Regions from separate parts of the Bacillus sp. GW823-FHT06B01 genome, predicted to be linked through region 1. Evidence: predicted binding sites of a transcription regulator. Region 1 holds the regulator's gene; each other region holds the start of a gene.
What was found. The regulator Rex, encoded in region 1, represses fermentation and respiration genes when NADH is low (regulators of the CRP and FNR family bind a similar motif). The targets are predictions, from matches to a motif close to TTGTGAAATATTTCACAA.

Region 1 (6,265 bases):
CGTTGTAATTTCACTAGCCTTTTCATAATCTGCGTATATTTCTGGTAAGCAAAGTTGATCTTCTAACGTAGCAATTTCTTCTTCAAATTCTACAATATTTTGTTCTAGTTCCTCAATTTTTCGAGTGCGTTGACGTTCTAATTGTTTACGCTCTTTTTCTTCGAGATAATTTAATTTCTCTTGAGCTACAGTTTTTTGAACAGGTGCTTGGTTTTCTTGATGTTCAAATGCTGCACGTTCAATCATTTCATTTTTCTTCTCTACATAGTAATCGTAATCGCCTAAATACTCTTGTGCACCTTCTGTTGACAACTCAACAACGGTCGTCGTTACACGATTAATAAAGTAGCGGTCATGTGAAACAAATAGAAGGGTGCCTGGATAATCAATTAAAGCATTCTCCAAAATTTCTTTACTATTTAAATCAAGATGGTTCGTAGGTTCATCGAGAATTAATAAATTCGATTTTTGCATCATAAGTTTTGCAAGAGCTAATCGAGCTTTTTGTCCACCACTAAGAGAAGATACTGGTTTTAGTACATCATCCCCTGTGAATAAGAAGTTACCTAATATCGTGCGAATTTCTTTTTCGGGCTGCAATGGATATTCATCCCATAACTCATTTAAAACTCGCTTAGAAGATGTTAAGTTTGCTTGTTCTTGATCATAATAACCAACAGATACATTGGATCCGAAAGAAACATCACCATTTAATAGTGGTAACTTATTCACAAGTGATTTTAATAATGTGGATTTCCCAATTCCGTTTGGACCAACTAAAGCAACGCTATCCCCGCGAGTTAAGCGCATAGTTACATGTTCAATAATCGGATCATCATCATAGCCGATAGTTGCATCCTTTACTTGTAAAACATCATTTCCACTTTGTTTTTCGATATCGAAGTGGAAGGATGCTGACTTAGAATCACCTAATGGTCTAGTCAATAATTCCATTCTATCTAATTGTTTACGACGGCTTTGAGCACGTTTTGTCGTAGATGCGCGCGCTATATTTTTTTGAACGAAATCCTCAAGCTTAGCGATTTCATCTTGTTGTTTTTCATAACGTTTCATGTCTTGCTCGTATAATGCTGATTTTAAGTCTAAATATTTACTGTAGTTACCAACAAATCGTCTGCTTTCTTTATTCGAAATTTCATATACTTGTGTAACGAGTTTATCTAAGAAATAACGGTCATGGGAAACGATTAGTATTGCGCCAGGATAGCCTTGTAAATATTGTTCAAGCCATGTTAACGTTTCGATGTCTAAATGGTTTGTAGGCTCGTCCAAAATAAGTAGGTCTGGTTTCGTTAATAATAATTTACCGAGAGCTAATCGTGTTTTTTGTCCACCGCTTAATGTAGAAATCGTCGTCTGGTGCGTTTCAACTGGGAAGCCAAGACCACTTAAAATCGAGCGAATATCTGCTTCATATTGATATCCACCTTGATCTTTATAATCTAATTGCAATTGGTCATAATCAGCTAATAATCTTTCATATGTAGCCTCGTTTGAAAAGTTTTCTTCTTTTCCCATTTCTTGCTCTAGCCTTCGAAGTTTTGTCTCCATTTGCTGCAAGTGTGTAAAGACGGTTAACATTTCATCCCAAATTGTTAAAGACGTTTCTAACCCGGTATTTTGAGCTAAATATCCGATTGAGACATCTTTTGGTTTTATAATTTCGCCACCATCATGAGATAGCTCACCAGCTATTATTTTTAATAGTGTAGATTTTCCGGCCCCATTTCGTCCGACTAATGCGATACGATCTTTCGTTTGAACTTCCAATTTTATGTTTGCAAGAATCGTTTCGGCACCGTATAATTTCGTAAGCGCGTTTACTTGTAATAAAATCAATGTTTTCACCTCAAATAATTTCTTAACTTTGCCATGTTTATATTTCTCAATCATACTAAAAATAGTGTATAGTTTAAAATAAAGAGAGAATACTTCTTCTCTTTATTATACAGGGAAATTCATGAGTGCTAAACTTCTGTATTTGATTCAAGTATATGAATAAAGATAGGAAGAGAGGAGAGGTTATATGGAGCAGCAAAAAATTCCACAGGCCACTGCCAAACGATTGCCTCTATACTATCGATTTATCCAAAACTTATCTCTTTCTGGTAAGCAACGTGTTTCATCAGCCGAATTGAGTGAAGCGGTAAAAGTTGATTCCGCAACGATTCGAAGAGATTTTTCATATTTTGGAGCGTTAGGGAAAAAAGGTTATGGATATAACGTAAATTATTTATTATCATTTTTCCGTGAAACACTCGACCAAGATGATATAACACGTGTAGCACTTATTGGAGTAGGTAATTTAGGGACCGCTTTCTTACATTATAATTTCACGAAAAACAATAATACAAAAATTGAAATGGCGTTTGATGTTAGTGAAGAGAAAGTCGGGACAGAAATCGGGGGCATTCCTGTATATCATTTAGATGAATTAGAAGAACGTTTATCAACTGATATACAAGTGGCAATATTAACAGTACCCGCTACAGTAGCACAATCTGTAGCAGATAGATTGGCAGAAACGAACGTGCATGGTATTTTAAATTTCACACCAGCGCGCTTAAATGTGTCAGATAATATAAGAATTCACCATATTGATTTAGCGGTAGAGTTACAAACACTTGTTTACTTTTTAAAGAATTATCCACAATAAAACGCAGAGGAAGCGACCTCTGCGTTTTATTGTTGTTTTTTCTTTGTGAATTTAACTAATATAAGGCGAAGTGCCAAATTAAAATCAATTGTTGCCATAACTGCAAATAGTATTGTCCACATATTCCAGATTGTATCTGTTACGTTCGTAATGGCGAAGCGTGTAAAGATACATCCTAGAAGGAAGTACAATGCAGCCATGAACAATGGTGAGTTCCTCATACTAAAAATCCTCCGATAAAGCCTTGCATTTTTTCAGCTTCTTTAATCATTTCTTGAATTTGTTCATTGCTCATTAAAACTTGAGCAACTGCAACTAATGTATTCATTGCAACATGAGCTGCGATAGGGACGATAATACGCTTCGTTTTTACATATAAAAAGGCGAATACGAGTCCCATAGAAGTGTATACCAATAAGTGAGTGAAATCAAAATGAATTGCTGCGAATACAAGAGAACTAATGATAGCAGCAATAAAGAAGTTAAATTTCTTATAAAGTGTACCAAATAAAATTTTTCTAAATACGATTTCTTCCAAAATAGGTCCTATTATAGAGATAACGATAAGGAACCAAGGTGTCGTTCTTGCGATATCCATAAGTCTTGCTGTATTTTCTGATCCAGGTTTAATTCCTAATACACGCATTTCTATCATACCGGCAATACTTTGTGAGAAAAATGCTAGGAAGAACCCGATAAAAATCCAACCAATCGTAGCTGGAACAGTAGAGCGCATTGTATCTAAACGTCTGTCACGAATATCTGTTCTAAGTAACCAAAGTACGATACATAATGCAATAAAGAAGCTAATGATTGCCCAGTGGCCAGTTATGAGTTGAAATTTCTCTTCTCTAGTAAATCCCCTGTTATCATAAAGTCCAGTTTTCAGAAGAAGTGGTAATCCAGCAATGGATGATAACTGCATTAAAATGTATGTAACGATAACCCACCAATATTGTTTTTTCAAATGGTTTAACCATCCTTTCTAACTCTAGTGTATGAGATAAGGTAGGATAACATGTAAATATGCTACCTACGATATAAACCTCGCTTAAATTATGTTTTTTTCGTAAATCCTTATTTGAAATTATAATAGAAGACAGGAGAAAGTTGTGTGTATAGCGAAAACAATTTAGGGTGTCCTTTCATATTGTAACATACGATTAGTGGAAACAACGATTCATATAGTAAAGGTAGAAGAAGAGGGACTCTATATAGAAAAGTGTATAGCTTAATTTGCGAAAAAATTATGATTTTTTTACTTGCAAAAGAAATTGAGATTATTTATTATTATAAGTGTGTTAGCACTCGAGTGACTTGAGTGCTAATAAATAAAATTTACATAACAAAATGAGGAGGTTATTGTTCATGCTAAAGCCATTAGGTGATCGCGTTGTAATTGAGCTTGTTCAAGCGGAAGAAAAAACAGCAAGTGGTATTGTATTACCAGACACTGCAAAAGAAAAACCACAAGAGGGTAAAGTTATTGCAGTAGGTACTGGTCGAGTGCTTGAAAATGGTGAGCGTGTTGCTTTAGAGGTAGCAGCAGGTGATCTTATCATCTTCTCAAAATATGCAGGTACTGAAGTAAAATACGAAGGTACTGACTACTTGATTTTACGTGAAAGTGACATTTTAGCAGTTATCGGTTAATTATATAAATCTTAAAAAACTCAAGGGGGTCAATTATTATGGCAAAAGATATTAAATTTAGTGAAGAAGCACGTCGTTCGATGCTTCGCGGTGTCGACACTCTTGCAAACGCAGTAAAAGTAACGCTTGGACCAAAAGGTCGTAACGTTGTACTTGAGAAAAAATTCGGTTCACCACTTATTACAAATGATGGTGTAACAATCGCAAAAGAAATTGAATTAGAAGATGCATTCGAAAATATGGGTGCAAAATTAGTAGCAGAAGTTGCTAGCAAAACAAATGATGTAGCTGGTGACGGAACAACAACTGCAACTGTATTAGCACAAGCTATGATTCGTGAAGGTCTTAAAAACGTAACAGCTGGTGCGAACCCAATGGGTCTTCGTAAAGGTATCGAAAAAGCTGTTACTGCTGCAATTGCAGAATTAAAAGAGATTTCTAAACCAATCGAAGGTAAATCTTCTATCGCACAAGTAGCTGCTATTTCTGCAGCTGACGAAGAAGTAGGTCAATTAATCGCTGAAGCAATGGAGCGCGTTGGTAACGACGGCGTTATTACTTTAGAAGAATCTAAAGGATTTACAACAGAATTAGACGTAGTAGAAGGTATGCAATTTGATCGTGGATATGCATCTCCTTACATGATTACTGATTCTGACAAAATGGAAGCAGTTCTTGATAACCCATACATCTTAATTACTGATAAGAAGATTTCTAACATCCAAGAAATCTTACCAGTATTAGAGCAAGTGGTACAACAAGGTAAACCACTTCTTATCATCGCTGAAGATGTAGAAGGCGAAGCTTTAGCTACATTAGTAGTGAACAAACTTCGTGGTACATTCAATGTAGTAGCTGTTAAAGCTCCTGGATTTGGTGACCGTCGTAAAGCAATGCTAGAAGATATCGCAATCTTAACTGGTGGCGAAGTAATCACTGAAGAATTAGGTCGTGACTTAAAATCTGCTACAATTGAATCTTTAGGACGTGCTGGTAAAGTTGTTGTAACGAAAGAAAACACAACTGTAGTTGAAGGTATCGGAAATTCACAACAAATCGAAGCTCGCATCGGTCAAATCCGCGCGCAATTAGAAGAAACTACTTCTGAATTCGATCGTGAAAAATTACAAGAGCGTCTTGCAAAACTTGCAGGTGGCGTAGCAGTAATTAAAGTAGGTGCAGCAACTGAAACTGAGTTAAAAGAGCGCAAACTTCGCATTGAAGATGCACTTAACTCAACTCGTGCAGCAGTAGAAGAAGGTATCGTTGCAGGTGGTGGTACTTCACTTATGAACGTATACACGAAAGTAGCTTCTATCGTAGCTGAAGGCGACGAAGCAACAGGTATCAACATCGTACTTCGCGCACTAGAAGAGCCAGTTCGTCAAATCGCAATCAACGCTGGTCTAGAAGGATCTGTAGTTGTAGAGCGTCTAAAAGGCGAAAAAGTAGGCGTTGGTTTCAACGCAGCTACTGGCGAGTGGGTTAACATGCTTGAAACTGGTATCGTAGATCCAGCTAAAGTAACTCGTTCTGCACTTCAAAACGCAGCATCTGTTGCAGCTATGTTCTTAACGACTGAAGCTGTAGTAGCTGACAAACCAGAACCAAATGCACCAGCAATGCCTGACATGGGCGGCATGGGCATGGGCGGTATGGGCGGAATGATGTAATTCCGTTTGCTCGAAAAACATCCATTTCTATATAGAAATGGATGTTTTTTTATGTTTTTTAGAAAAGGAAATGAATTTCTGTAGAATTTTGTCGCTTTCTCTCTTGACCATATCGATACTTCATTGTTAGAATCTAGGAAGATAATATAAAACAATCCTTCATATATCCTCGATGATATGGTTTGAGAGTCTCTACCGGGTTACCGTAAACAACCTGACTATGAAGGCAGTGCGTCTTATATTTATAAAGAGCGGAAGACTA
Region 2 (6,265 bases), on a different contig from region 1:
ATTGCTACATCTGGTGTTAATTCATAATCCGCGAGCGGATACTTTATATTATTTTTCTTATCTGTAATAACCGCAAATGGTGTCACTTCTGATCCTGTTCCTGATGTTGTTGGAATGGCAACAAACTGCGCCTTACTTCCTAATTCCGGATATTTACATGTACGTTTTCTTATATCTAAAAACTTCTGTTTAATTCCATAGAATGTTGTTTCTGGGTGCTCATAGAAAAGCCACATCCCTTTCGCTGCATCCATAGCTGAACCACCACCAAGTGCGATAATTACATCTGGCTTAAAACTTCTCATCATTTCCGCACCTTTAAACACAGTTTCATCTGATGGATCTGGCTCGACCTCAAAGAAAACTTCGACTTTTACATCATTTGCATGTTTACGTAAATAATGCGTAACCGTATCTACATATCCGTGCTCAACCATTCCTGGATCCGTTACAATAAATGCGTGTGAAATGTTAGGCATATTTGCTAAATATGCTGTCGCATGTTTTTCAAAATAAATTTTTGGTGGTAATTTAAACCACTGCATATTCTTTTTTCTATTTGCCAACCTTTTTATATTTAATAAATGCGTCGCTGTTACGTTTTGAGAAACTGAGTTTTTCCCATACGAGCCGCAACCAAGCGTAAGTGATGGAATAAATCCATTATATATGTCACCGATTCCACCTTGTGATGAAGGGGCGTTTACAATAAGACGGCAAGCTTTCATACGTAATCCAAATTGTTTTTGTACTTCTTTATTTGTAGAATGAATGACTGCTGAATGTCCTAAACCACCGAGGTCTAACATGTCTTCGCAATATGTAAGTCCCTCTTCTAGTGAATTTGCTTTTACACAAGCTAATACTGGACTCAGTTTCTCACGAGATAGTGGATATGCTGCTCCGATACCTTGTATTTCAGCTACAAGCATTTTTGTATTTTCAGGCACAGTAATTCCAACTAATGCGGCAATGTACTGTGCTGATTTCCCTACAATATCACTATTTACTGCACATGTATTTTCATTAATAACAAGCTTTTCTAATTTTCTTCTCTCTTCTTCTGTTACAAAGTAACAATTGTTTGCAATCATTTCTTTTTTCACATCATCATAAATTTCCTTATCTACAATGATTGCTTGTTCTGATGCACAAATCATACCGTTATCAAATGTTTTTGATAAAATTAAATCATTAACAGCTCGTTTTATATGCGCTGATTTCTCTATATAGCATGGTACATTACCAGGACCTACACCTAGCGCTGGTTTTCCAGTAGAATAAGCTGATTTCACCATACCTGCTCCTCCAGTGGCCAAAACAAGTGCAACCCCTTCATGGTTCATTAATTGTTTCGTTGCTTCGACAGAAGGTCTTTCAATCCACTGAATACAATGTTTTGGTGCCCCGGCCTTCACCGCAGCGTCATATACTGTTTTCGCTGCTGCAATGGAACAGCTTTGTGCTGAAGGATGAAATGCGAAAATAATTGGATTTCTCGTTTTTATCGCGATCAATGCTTTAAACATTGTTGTCGACGTTGGATTCGTTACTGGCGTTACCCCAGCTACTACACCGACAGGTTCCGCAATTTCTATTATTTCTTCATGAGGATCTTCGTGGATAATCCCTACTGTTTTATCTTTTTTTATGCTATGCCAAATATATTCAGTAGCAAAAATATTTTTAATACATTTATCTTCATATACACCACGACCTGTTTCTTCAACAGCCAACTTTGCAAGTGGCATATGTTGATCCACACCTGCTAATGCCATTTCGTGAACAATGTTGTCAATTTGCTCTTGTGTAAAACTTTCTAATGCTTGTAAAGCCTTTCGACCGTTATTCACTAACGTATCAATCATCTCTTTTACTTCCTGCATTTCATTTACAACTTTCTCTTTGACTACCATGTAAATTCCTCCTATTCTGCTATTATGGACTAAATAAGACCCTATAGGTCATAATAAGTCCCGATTAGCGCAAAAAAAATAGAGTTGCTTTCCTACATGAACCTCATTGTTTGTGAAACGTTTCACAAGTTTGTTCGTGATTAACATTTCATGAATTTAATATACATGAAATAATTTCATTTGTGTATGTCTATTTTGTGAAACATTTCACAAAAGTGATGTAATAAAAATGCACTGCCTATATGAGCAGTGCATTTTTATTATGCTAGTGCTTGTGCTAAATCTTCAATTAAATCTTCACCATCTTCAATACCGACAGAAATTCGAATTAATGTATCTGTAATTCCTAGCTCTTTACGACGATCTGCTGGGATTGATGCATGTGTCATTTGAGATGGAATAGAAATTAAACTTTCTACTGCTCCTAAACTTTCAGCAAGTGTAAAGTATTGTAATTTCTCAAGTACTTTATTTAATGTTTCTTCGCTATCTACATCAAATGAGATAATAGCACCAAATCCATTTGCTTGTTCTGTCGCTAGTTCATGGTTTTGATGTGATGCAAGACCTGGGTAATATACTTTATTTACTTTTGGATGGTTATTTAAAAACTCGGCAATTGCGCGTGAATTCGTTTCATGCTCTTCCATTCGAATTCCTAATGTTTTTAAACCACGAAGTAGTAAGAAGCTATCTTGTGGGCCAAGAATGCCTCCTGTTGAGTTTTGTACAAAGTGAAGGTCTTCTGCTAATTGCGGGCTATTTACAACTACTAGGCCTGCAACTACGTCACTATGACCTCCTAAATATTTCGTTGCACTATGAAGTACAATGTCTGCTCCTAAAGTAATCGGCGACTGCCAATATGGCGTCATGAATGTGTTATCGATAATTGTTAATAAATCTTTCTCTTTAGCAAGAGTAGATATTTTCTTAATATCAGTAATTTTCAGTAATGGGTTCGTTGGTGTTTCCACATAAATCGCTTTCGTATTCGGACGAATTGCTTCTATAACTTCCTCTAAGTTGGTTGTATCTACAAATGTATGCTCAATACCGAAGCGATTTAATACTTTCGTGATAACGCGGTACGTTCCACCATACACATCATCTGTTAAAATAACGTGGTCACCTTTTGAGAACAACATAATTGTAGCTGTAATAGCAGCCATTCCTGAACCAAATGCAAAACCAGCATGACCGTTTTCTAATACTGCAATCATTTCTTCTAAAGCTGCACGTGTTGGGTTGCCTGTACGTGAATATTCATATCCTTGATGCTTACCAACTGCTTCTTGTTTGTACGTACTTGTTTGATAAATCGGTACATTTACAGATCCAGTTGAAGGTTCTCCTATGCGAATACCATGAATTAACTTTGTCTTTGCTCTCATTTTTTATTCCCATCCTTTGTATATGTCTTTACTTAAATAACGCTCACTACTATCAGGAAAAATCGTTACAATATTTGTACCTGGTGCCGCTTGCTCTGCTTCAAGTAAACTTGCATGAAATGCTGCTCCTGAAGAGCTCCCAACAAGCAGTCCTTCTTTTTGCGCTAATTCCTTTACTCGTAAAAATGCATTTCGATCAGAAATTGTATGAATTTCATCAAAATAAGATGTTTTCAAAAATGGCGGGATGAATTCAAGGCCGATCCCTTCTGTTTCATGCGAACCAGCTTTACCACCATTTAAAATGGATCCTTCTGGTTCCACAATAACCGTTTTTATATCTACATTTTTTTCTTTCAAATAAGATGCAGTCCCCATGAATGTACCACCAGTTCCTGCTCCTGCAACAAATATGTTAATCTCTCCGCTAAGTGCCGACCAAAGTTCAGGACCTAGTGTTTTGAAATAAGCACGCGGGTTTGCTTCATTCGCAAACTGACTTGGAGAGTATGAATTCGGTATTTCATTTACTAATTCTTTTGCTTTTGCAATTGCGCCGGTCATTCCTTGCTCAGTCGGTGTATGCACGACCGTTGCGCCTAGTGCTTTCATTAATTCTTGTTTTTCAATACTAAATTTCTCTGGTACACAAACAATAACGCGTAAATCATGTTGTAACGCTGCAAGTGCCAGTCCAATACCAGTATTTCCAGCAGTTGGTTCAATAATTGTTCCACCCTGGGTAACAAGCCCTTTTTCTAGCGCATCTTCGATTAATTCTCTTCCTAAACGGTCCTTAACGCTTCCACCTGGGTTATAAAATTCAAGCTTTGCAAATAAACGGACCCCTTCTGGAAGTGAAAAACGAGTAATTTCTACAATTGGTGTATGACCAATCAACTCATGAACTCCACGATATACATTCATCGTGTTCTCCCCCTTATTTGCCAATAAAGAAAAGGCAACTGTATGTATTTTCTTTATATGAGACAGTTGCCTTTTTGTTACATTACTTTAACTCTTCTAATACTTTTACGATAAAGTTTGTAGAATGAAGAGCTGCTTGATCTAAAAATTGATCAAATGAAACATTTGATTCTTTACCAGCAATATCAGAAAGTGCACGAATAATAACAAACGGAACTTCATATTGGTGGCATACTTGTGCAACAGCTGCTGCTTCCATTTCTACTGCATAAAGGTCTTCAAATTTATCACGGATTGCTGCAACGCGGTTCGGATCACTCATAAATGAATCACCTGTTGCAATCATACCTTTTACAACTTGAATATTTTCTTCTGCCTGCATACATTTCTCAGCTAATGCAACTAATGCTTCATCAGCTTTAAATGCAGGCGGCATTCCTGGTACTTGACCATACTCATAGTTAAATACTGTTACATCTACGTCATGATGACGAACTTCTGTTGAAATAACTACATCTCCAACGTTTAGAGAATGATGGAAGCCACCAGCTGAACCAGTATTAATTACTTTTTCAGGCTTATATCTTTCTAATAAAATTGTCGTTGACATCGCTGCATTTACTTTACCAATACCAGACTTTAACAAGATTACTTCATGTCCTGCTAATTGTCCTTTCGTAAATTCACAACCCGCAACCGTTTCTGTTTCTGCTTGTTCTAATTTGTCACGTAAAATACGTACTTCTTCTTCCATTGCTCCAATTACAGCAATTCTCAATCTAATCCCTCTTTCTATTGCTTAGTTGCCTCCATTACCCAAACGAAATGATTTAATCTCGTAAACGTTACATGGAAGCCATTGTTTTCAAAAATAGACTGCATGATTGGAATACGTGTATAATATTCCGTTTGCAAATCGTTCGCTAACTGATGGAAACCTCTTTGTTTTGCTGTTTCAACAGTTTTATCATATGCATCTTGATCTGCAAATATCGTATCAGCAAACACTATTTTACCACCTTTGTTTAGCAATTGACTATAGTTCGCAATCGCTACATTTTTTTCATCATCTGTTAAATGATGAAATGCATAGGTGCTTACAATGGTATCAATTGAATTTGGAACTTCAAACGAAAGAAAATCACCTTCTGTAATCGAAAACTCTTGCGGCAATTTCTCTTTTGCAATCATGCGCATTTCACGTGACGGTTCTATACCGTAAACTATGTGGCCAGCAAGTAATAATTTACTTGTTAAATTTCCAGTACCAACACCAAATTCTAATACATTACCAAATGACTTGTTAACTACATCCTCTAGAATATCCTCATAACGAGCGAAAACTTCTTTATATTGTATATCTTCGCCTTGTACGAATGAGTCGTACGTATGAGCCCACTCATCAAATAAACCATTAAATTCTGTCCCCATAAAAATTCCCCTTTTTCTTATCGGTTTTATCAGTATGATATGCCCTCTTGCTAAAAATGTCAATTGAAATGTACATGGTATTTCCTTCTTTTCTTTGTTACACTATAGTTGATTACATAGGAGAGGGGTCGTCTTCGTGTCATTTACCTTTGAAATGTTAGAAGATAAAGTAGAGTTTTTCGAAGCAGGAGACTTAGCTTCTTTGGAACGAAAAATTAGCGAACAAATCGATAATAATAAAGCACTTATGCTTGAAGTTCATCACATCTCGCATCAAACGGTTATGGATCCCGAAAGCAAAAGACCATATTATAGCGCGGTTGTTCATTTTAAATTAAAGAAATTACGCTAACTAAAAAAGAGAAGCTCTTAAGGAGCCTCTCTTTTTTAGTTTAGAGTTTGAACAAGTACTGGTTTCCAGCCCTCATTTTCTACCCAATCAATATTCACATAATATTTTTTACCTGATTGTTTATCTTGTACGTTACCGTAAGCTTTATTCTTACCGTTATTTCCAATTCTATGGATAACTAATTGATTTACTGGAACGTCAATTGCAGCTGAAATCGCTTGATTCATCTCATTCCAATCTGCTGT
Region 3 (6,265 bases), on a different contig from region 1:
AAAGAGCTTCCATATGCCTCTAGTTTATGCGGAGCGTGTACAGAAGCTTGTCCAGTAAAAATACCATTGCATGATTTATTATTAAAACATCGTCAAGTAATTGTTGAGCAAGAAGGACGTGCACCACTTGCAGAAAAATTAGCAATGAAAATGTTTAGTATGGGTGCATCTTCAGCAGCTTTATATAAAATGGGATCAAAAATGGCGCCAGCAGCAATGAGTCCATTTACATCGGGCAACCGTGTATCAAAAGGTGTTGGGCCACTTAAAAACTGGACAGATATTCGTGAATTCCCGGCTCCAAGTAAAGAACGATTCCGTGATTGGTATAAAGATCATAAGAAAGGCGGGGACAAATAATGACAGGATTAATTCAAAACCGTGAGTCCTTTCTAGATAATATTGCAAAAGAACTTGGACGTGAGCGGAAAACGGAAGGCGTAAAGCGTCCAGCATGGAAAAGTAATGTGAATGTAGAAACGCTAAAAGATTATTCAAAAGAAGAATTGTTAGAAGTATTTAAAAATCAATGTACAAACATTCATACAACTGTAGTGGAAACGACAAACGACCGTTTACGTGAAGATATTCAAAAAGTAATCGTGGAAAACGGCGGGGGACCTATTATGTTATCGGCAGACGAACGTTTTGATTCTTATGGATTGACTTCTTTATTTAAAGAAGAGCTTCCAAAGCAAAATGTTGAAGTGAATGTATGGGATCCTGAGAAAAAAGAAGAGAATATGCGTATCGCAGAAAGAGCGAATATTGGAATCGCATTTAGTGATTATACTTTAGCTGAATCTGGTACGATTGTTGTACAAAGTCATAAAGGCCAAGGTCGTTCTTTACACTTTTTACCGACTGTATACTTTGCTATTATTCCACGTGAAACACTTGTGCCTCGTATTACACAAGCAGTTCAGGATATGAACACACGTGTAGAAAATGGCGAGGCAGTAGCATCTTGTATTAACTTTATTACAGGACCTAGTAACTCGGCAGATATTGAAATGAATCTTGTTGTCGGAGTACACGGACCATTAAAAGCAGTATATTTCATCGTATAAAAGAGGGGAAAGCAGGCCAGAAAATGGCCTGCTTTTTTAATAGAATAGAAATAATATGGAGTAGAATTTCTCTCCTTTTTTTGCTATGTTCTTCTGGAAAGGAGAGGAAGGGATGTTCACTTATTTATATGCATTGTTAGTGGGGATGGTGTTTGGTTCTTTTTTTATGTTAATTGCGATGAGAGTACCACTTGGTGAGTCTATCATTATCCCGCGTTCACATTGTCATTATTGTAAGTATGTGCTAAAGCCAAAAGAATTGATTCCAATCATTTCTTTTTGTATACAAAGAGGACGTTGTACGAATTGTAAGAGGAAAATTTCAATTTTGTACGTAGTATTTGAACTTGTAACAGGAATGATGTTTCTTCTTACTGTATATATGATTGGGGTGGAACGGGAGCTTATCATCATTTTATCGCTTTTTTCTCTCCTTCTTATTATTTCAGTTACAGATTACATATATATGTTAATCCCCAATCGTATTTTAGCTTGGTTTGCCTGTTTACTCATTTTAGAATGTGTTTTTGTGCCGTTAGTGACTTGGACAGATAGTATAGTTGGTAGTGGCGTTATATTCATTTTGTTATATTGCATGCAAAAGATATATCCAGAAGGGCTTGGTGGAGGAGATATAAAATTACTTTCGTTACTTGGATTTATAGTGGGACTGAAAGGGATTTTTATGATCTTATTTTTAGCATCTTGCTTTAGTCTTTGTTTCTTTGGAGTTGGTATAGTATTAAAACGTATGAAAATGAGGAGCCAAATTCCGTTCGGTCCTTTTATTAGCCTTGGGGCAATATGTTATATGTTGTTCACGTATACAAAATAGAGAGAGGATAGAACATGAATGTATATATGGATGATCAAAGAAGTTGTCCGTACGGGTATGTGCCCGCCACTACAGTAGAATGTGCCTTGCAAATGGTTCGGGATTATGATGTGAATATTCTTTCCCTTGATTTTAATATGGGATGGGGGAAAAGAAATGGATTAGATTTTGTAGAGGCTTTTTGTAAAGAGGGTTTATATGTAAATGAAATTCACCTTCATACGAATGATGTCATCGGTATGCACAAGATGAAACAGAGAATTAATAAGGGAAAGGAAGAAGGCGAAATTAATCCGCACCTTGTTGTTAAATATGTGGGGAGCTAAAAACTCCAAAGTTTTACTTTGGAGTTTTTAATGTTTCATATGTGCTTGTAACGGAATGATTTCTTCTTGTTGAGCCGCTACTAATTCAGTTTCTTCTTGTTTCACGTCAGGTACTTTCTTTGTTAAGTAATGGTATACCATGCCGACAAAGACGGACCCGCCAATAATGTTACCGATTGTAACTGGAATTAAGTTATGAATAGCACCTGCAAAAGAAATTGTCTCCGGATGCGGTGAAACTAAAGATAGAGCAAACAGTGATAAGTTTGCAATGCTATGCTCGTAACCAGATAAGAAGAATGTGAAAACGAGTAGCATCATCATCATAATTTTTGCTGTATCACCTTTAACTTGAGAAGGTAAGAAACACGCAAGACATACAAGCCAGTTACATAAAATTGCTTTAAAGAATAATTGCATTGTAGGTGTATTCATTTTTCCTTCTACTACTTTATTCATGAAATGGCCGTGATCAATTGCTTCGAAAATTCCAGTTGCATAAAATAGTAAGGCAAAGAATAAAGCGCCAGCTAAATTCCCTGCATAACAAGCGACCCAGTTACGAAGTGTATCAGAAATCGTTGTTTCTTTTCTTAAAGTTGCTACAGTAAAGTACATTGTGTTTCCAGTAAACAATTCAGCACCGCCATATATAATAAGTACGAGGGCAATTCCGAAAAACATAGAAGCAGCTAAATAAGTTGCCGGTGAATCTGCAATGTGAAAAAAGTTACCTAATTTAAAACATAGTACAATAATAAAACCGATATAAATACCCGCAAGTGCGGCACGAATGAAATATTGCATCGGGTTTGTATCTAGCATTTGTTTTTTGCTCTTAGCCAGTTTGACAACATAATCTATTCCTTGCTCTAGCATGAGTAATACGCTCCTTTAGTACATCATCTATAAATACTCCTTATATGAATAAAGTACATGGAATTGTTCTTAGTTTCAATAAGTTTGTGCAATGTTTCACAAAAAGGACATACATATATTAAGAAAACGCTTACAAATGGTAGTATAATAGAATTTTTTCTGGACATTGAGAGGGGAAGGGAAAAAGAAAAAGCGCTGTAATTACAGCGCTTTTTCGTCTAAATTCTTTTCTACTTTTACTTCTACTTCTTTCGAGAAGAACCAACCGCCAACTGCGATTCCGACTAATATAATCCAGAATGTAAGCTTCCATAGTGTAGATTCTGGGAATGAATGCGGAATTACATTTAATGCAGGGTGTGCTAATGTATAAACTGCTAGTTTCACACCAACCCAACCTACAATTAAGAATGCTGCAGTTTCAAGTCCTGGTTTACGTTTTAAGATTTGTACGAAAGCAGTTGCTGCAAATCTCATGATGATTAACCCGATAAGTCCACCTACAAAGATAACAACGAATTGCCCAGTATCAAGACTACCAATTGTACCTAATCCTGTTTTTGGTAAAGTCATTGCTAACGCAACTGCAGCTAAAATTGAATCAACTGCGAAGGCGATATCAGCAACCTCAACTTTAAATACAGTCCACCAAAAGTTCTCTTGTTTTTTCTTTGCTTCTTTTTCTTCTGTTTCTTCATCCGTATTCTTTTTAACATACGTTTTAAATAAGTGATTACCAGCTATAAACATAAGGTAAATGGCACCGATTGCTTGCACTTGCCATACGTCGACTAAGAACGAGATCATAAATAACGATCCGAATCGGAAAACAAATGCCCCCGCTAATCCGTAAAATAATGCTTTCTTTCGTTTTTCTTCTGGTAAATGTTTTACCATAATTGCAAGAACGAGAGCGTTATCAGCCGCTAAAATCCCCTCTAGTGCAATTAGGATGAGTAATACCCAACCATACTCCAATAATAATGATACATCCATGTACATTCTCCTCTCATTTCTATAAGTACTAAATAAGTGAAGAATTTCCCCACTATTTAGTTTCCCCATACTCCTGCCTATTAACTTTGGAAGAATTTGGAAATTAATACAAAAAAGACCTCTGCCGTTAATAGGCAAAGGTCTTGCTAGACATATGTAATGAAAATGCCAACAAAGCCGGAAGAACTAAGTTCTACGTAATGACGACTTTGTTTCCAAGAAATATTCTTGGACGCTACTCCCCTTTGGAGATATGCTATTGTACTCTCATTATATGGATAATGTATACGGTTGTCAACCTGTTAAAATATCTTCATTCGGATATTTTATTTTTCGGTTCTTTTTACGTGCAAATGAAAAAGCCAATGTTAAAGGTCCCATTTTCCCAAAAAACATCATAAAGATGATAATAGCTTTTCCGATCATAGTTAAGTGTGGTGTGAAATTCATACTGAGACCGACAGTCCCAAATGCTGAAAATACTTCGAAAGCACTTATCAATAGAGGAACTCGCTCAGTAATACTTAAAATTAAAATAGCAAAAAAGATAAATGAAATGGAAATAATAGTGATGGTCAATGCTTTGACAATGAGAGTATCTTTAATAGATTTTTTAAAAACGACAATATCATCTTGTTCTTGTAAAAATTTAAATACCCCAAAAAACATGATTAAAAATGTTGTTAACTTAATTCCACCGCCGGTTGAAGCACTACCAGCGCCAATAAACATAAGGAGCATCATTAATAGTAGGGAAGGCTTTGATAATGCAGAAATATCAACTGTATTAAACCCGGCAGTACGAGTTGAAACCGCCTGGAAATAAGCGGCCATTCCTTCTTCAAATGGGGTAAATCCTCTCATAGAAAGGGAATTGTGGAACTCGAATATAAAAATAAAAACAGTCGCAATAATATTGACGATTAGAGTAGAAGAGAGCATAAGTTTTGAGTGTAATGTAAGGTTTTTAAAATTTTTCTTTCTTTTTATATCTACGATTACTGTAAAACCAATTCCACCTAAAATAATGAGGGAGGAAATAACGAGATTGACAAGAATGCTATGAGAATGGGACATTAAATTATCGCTCCACACAGAAAAACCAGCATTGTTAAAAGCAGAGATCGAATGAAAAAAGCTATAATAGATCCCTTTAGCAATCCCGTATTTTGGTACCCATTCAAAAGAAAGAATCAAAGTAGCGATACATTCGACTGTAAAAGAGAATAAAAATAATGCTTTGGCAAGACGAATGACACCACCAATGTTCGTTTGGTTTAACGCTTGTTGCAGTAAAATTCGGTTTTGAAGACCAATTTTTCTGCCGAGCATAATCGCAATTAAAACGGCAAAGCTCATAATGCCAAGTCCCCCTACTTGTATAAGCGTTAAAATGACACACTGTCCAAACAAAGTAAATACTTTTCCGGTGTCTACAACACCAAGCCCAGTAACAGTACAAGCAGAAACTGTTGTAAATAAAGCGTCGATCCATGAAATAGAAGTTGTTGTAGCAATTGGTAGTTTTAATAAGCATGTACCGATAACTGATAACATAATAAAAGACAAAGTAAGAACACGGGGAGGACTCATGCTAATATTAATCCGTTTCATGTCACATATCGTTCCTTTCAGTTTGCTCTTACTAGTATGTGAAAAAGCACGATTATGTATGTTAAAAATAGAAAGAGGCAGAGAATATCTGCCTCTAAGCCATAGGTTATTGTATTATCCACGTAATTGTTGTTGAGCTAAAGCGACTAGTCGTTTCGTTACTTCACCGCCAACTGAACCGTTAGAACGAGATGCTGTATTAGAACCTAAGCTAACACCGAATTCTTGTGCGATTTCATATTTAAATTGTTCAAGCGCTTGTTCTGCACCTGGAACTAGTAATTTGTTTGTTTTTACCATGTTGATACACATCCTTATGAGTAGTCCAATTCAGCTAAATACTTATCTAAACTGGTAACGTTATTTTATGTGGAAACGACGTACTCATACGCGGAAGTAATCGGTGTGATTAGAAGTTATTGGATAGAAAAAAGAGTAGCAAATTTGCTACTCTTTTTTCAGTATTGTCGCTGTACCTTCCACGACAATATCACCGGATTGATTATATATGTTTGTTTGCAACGTAATGATTTTTTTATCGTCTC

Region 2: a site for Rex is predicted at 2,112-2,129, ahead of adhE (bifunctional acetaldehyde-CoA/alcohol dehydrogenase). Genes of this name have one in related genera too.
Region 3: a site for Rex is predicted at 3,195-3,212, ahead of AC1Q8N_RS15910 (formate/nitrite transporter family protein). Genes of this name have one in related genera too.

Annotation. Positions count from the first base shown of each region.
Region 1 covers NZ_JBXAHR010000015.1:3,342-9,606, forward strand. The annotation lists gene AC1Q8N_RS28345 (ABC-F family ATP-binding cassette domain-containing protein) at 1-1,860, opposite strand, end outside; gene AC1Q8N_RS28350 (redox-sensing transcriptional repressor Rex) at 2,048-2,677, shown strand; gene AC1Q8N_RS28355 (YdiK family protein) at 2,704-2,898, opposite strand; gene AC1Q8N_RS28360 (CPBP family intramembrane glutamic endopeptidase) at 2,895-3,644, opposite strand; gene groES (co-chaperone GroES) at 4,046-4,330, shown strand; gene groL (chaperonin GroEL) at 4,369-6,003, shown strand; purine riboswitch at 6,143-6,244, shown strand.
Region 2 covers NZ_JBXAHR010000002.1:486,966-493,230, reverse strand. The annotation lists gene adhE (bifunctional acetaldehyde-CoA/alcohol dehydrogenase) at 1-1,916, opposite strand, end outside; gene AC1Q8N_RS09545 (bifunctional cystathionine gamma-lyase/homocysteine desulfhydrase) at 2,177-3,310, opposite strand; gene AC1Q8N_RS09540 (O-acetylserine dependent cystathionine beta-synthase) at 3,314-4,237, opposite strand; gene mtnN (5'-methylthioadenosine/S-adenosylhomocysteine nucleosidase) at 4,320-5,015, opposite strand; gene AC1Q8N_RS09530 (class I SAM-dependent DNA methyltransferase) at 5,030-5,668, opposite strand; gene AC1Q8N_RS09525 (YrzA family protein) at 5,805-6,020, shown strand; gene AC1Q8N_RS09520 (YrrS family protein) at 6,056-6,265, opposite strand, start outside.
Region 3 covers NZ_JBXAHR010000003.1:533,239-539,503, forward strand. The annotation lists gene AC1Q8N_RS15890 (LutB/LldF family L-lactate oxidation iron-sulfur protein) at 1-360, shown strand, start outside; gene AC1Q8N_RS15895 (LutC/YkgG family protein) at 360-1,070, shown strand; gene AC1Q8N_RS15900 (prepilin peptidase) at 1,183-1,905, shown strand; gene AC1Q8N_RS15905 (cyclic-phosphate processing receiver domain-containing protein) at 1,920-2,231, shown strand; gene AC1Q8N_RS15910 (formate/nitrite transporter family protein) at 2,259-3,110, opposite strand; gene AC1Q8N_RS15915 (TerC family protein) at 3,312-4,106, opposite strand; yybP-ykoY riboswitch at 4,197-4,362, opposite strand; gene AC1Q8N_RS15920 (TrkH family potassium uptake protein) at 4,401-5,720, opposite strand; gene AC1Q8N_RS15925 (alpha/beta-type small acid-soluble spore protein) at 5,835-6,020, opposite strand; gene AC1Q8N_RS15930 (MaoC family dehydratase) at 6,168-6,265, opposite strand, start outside.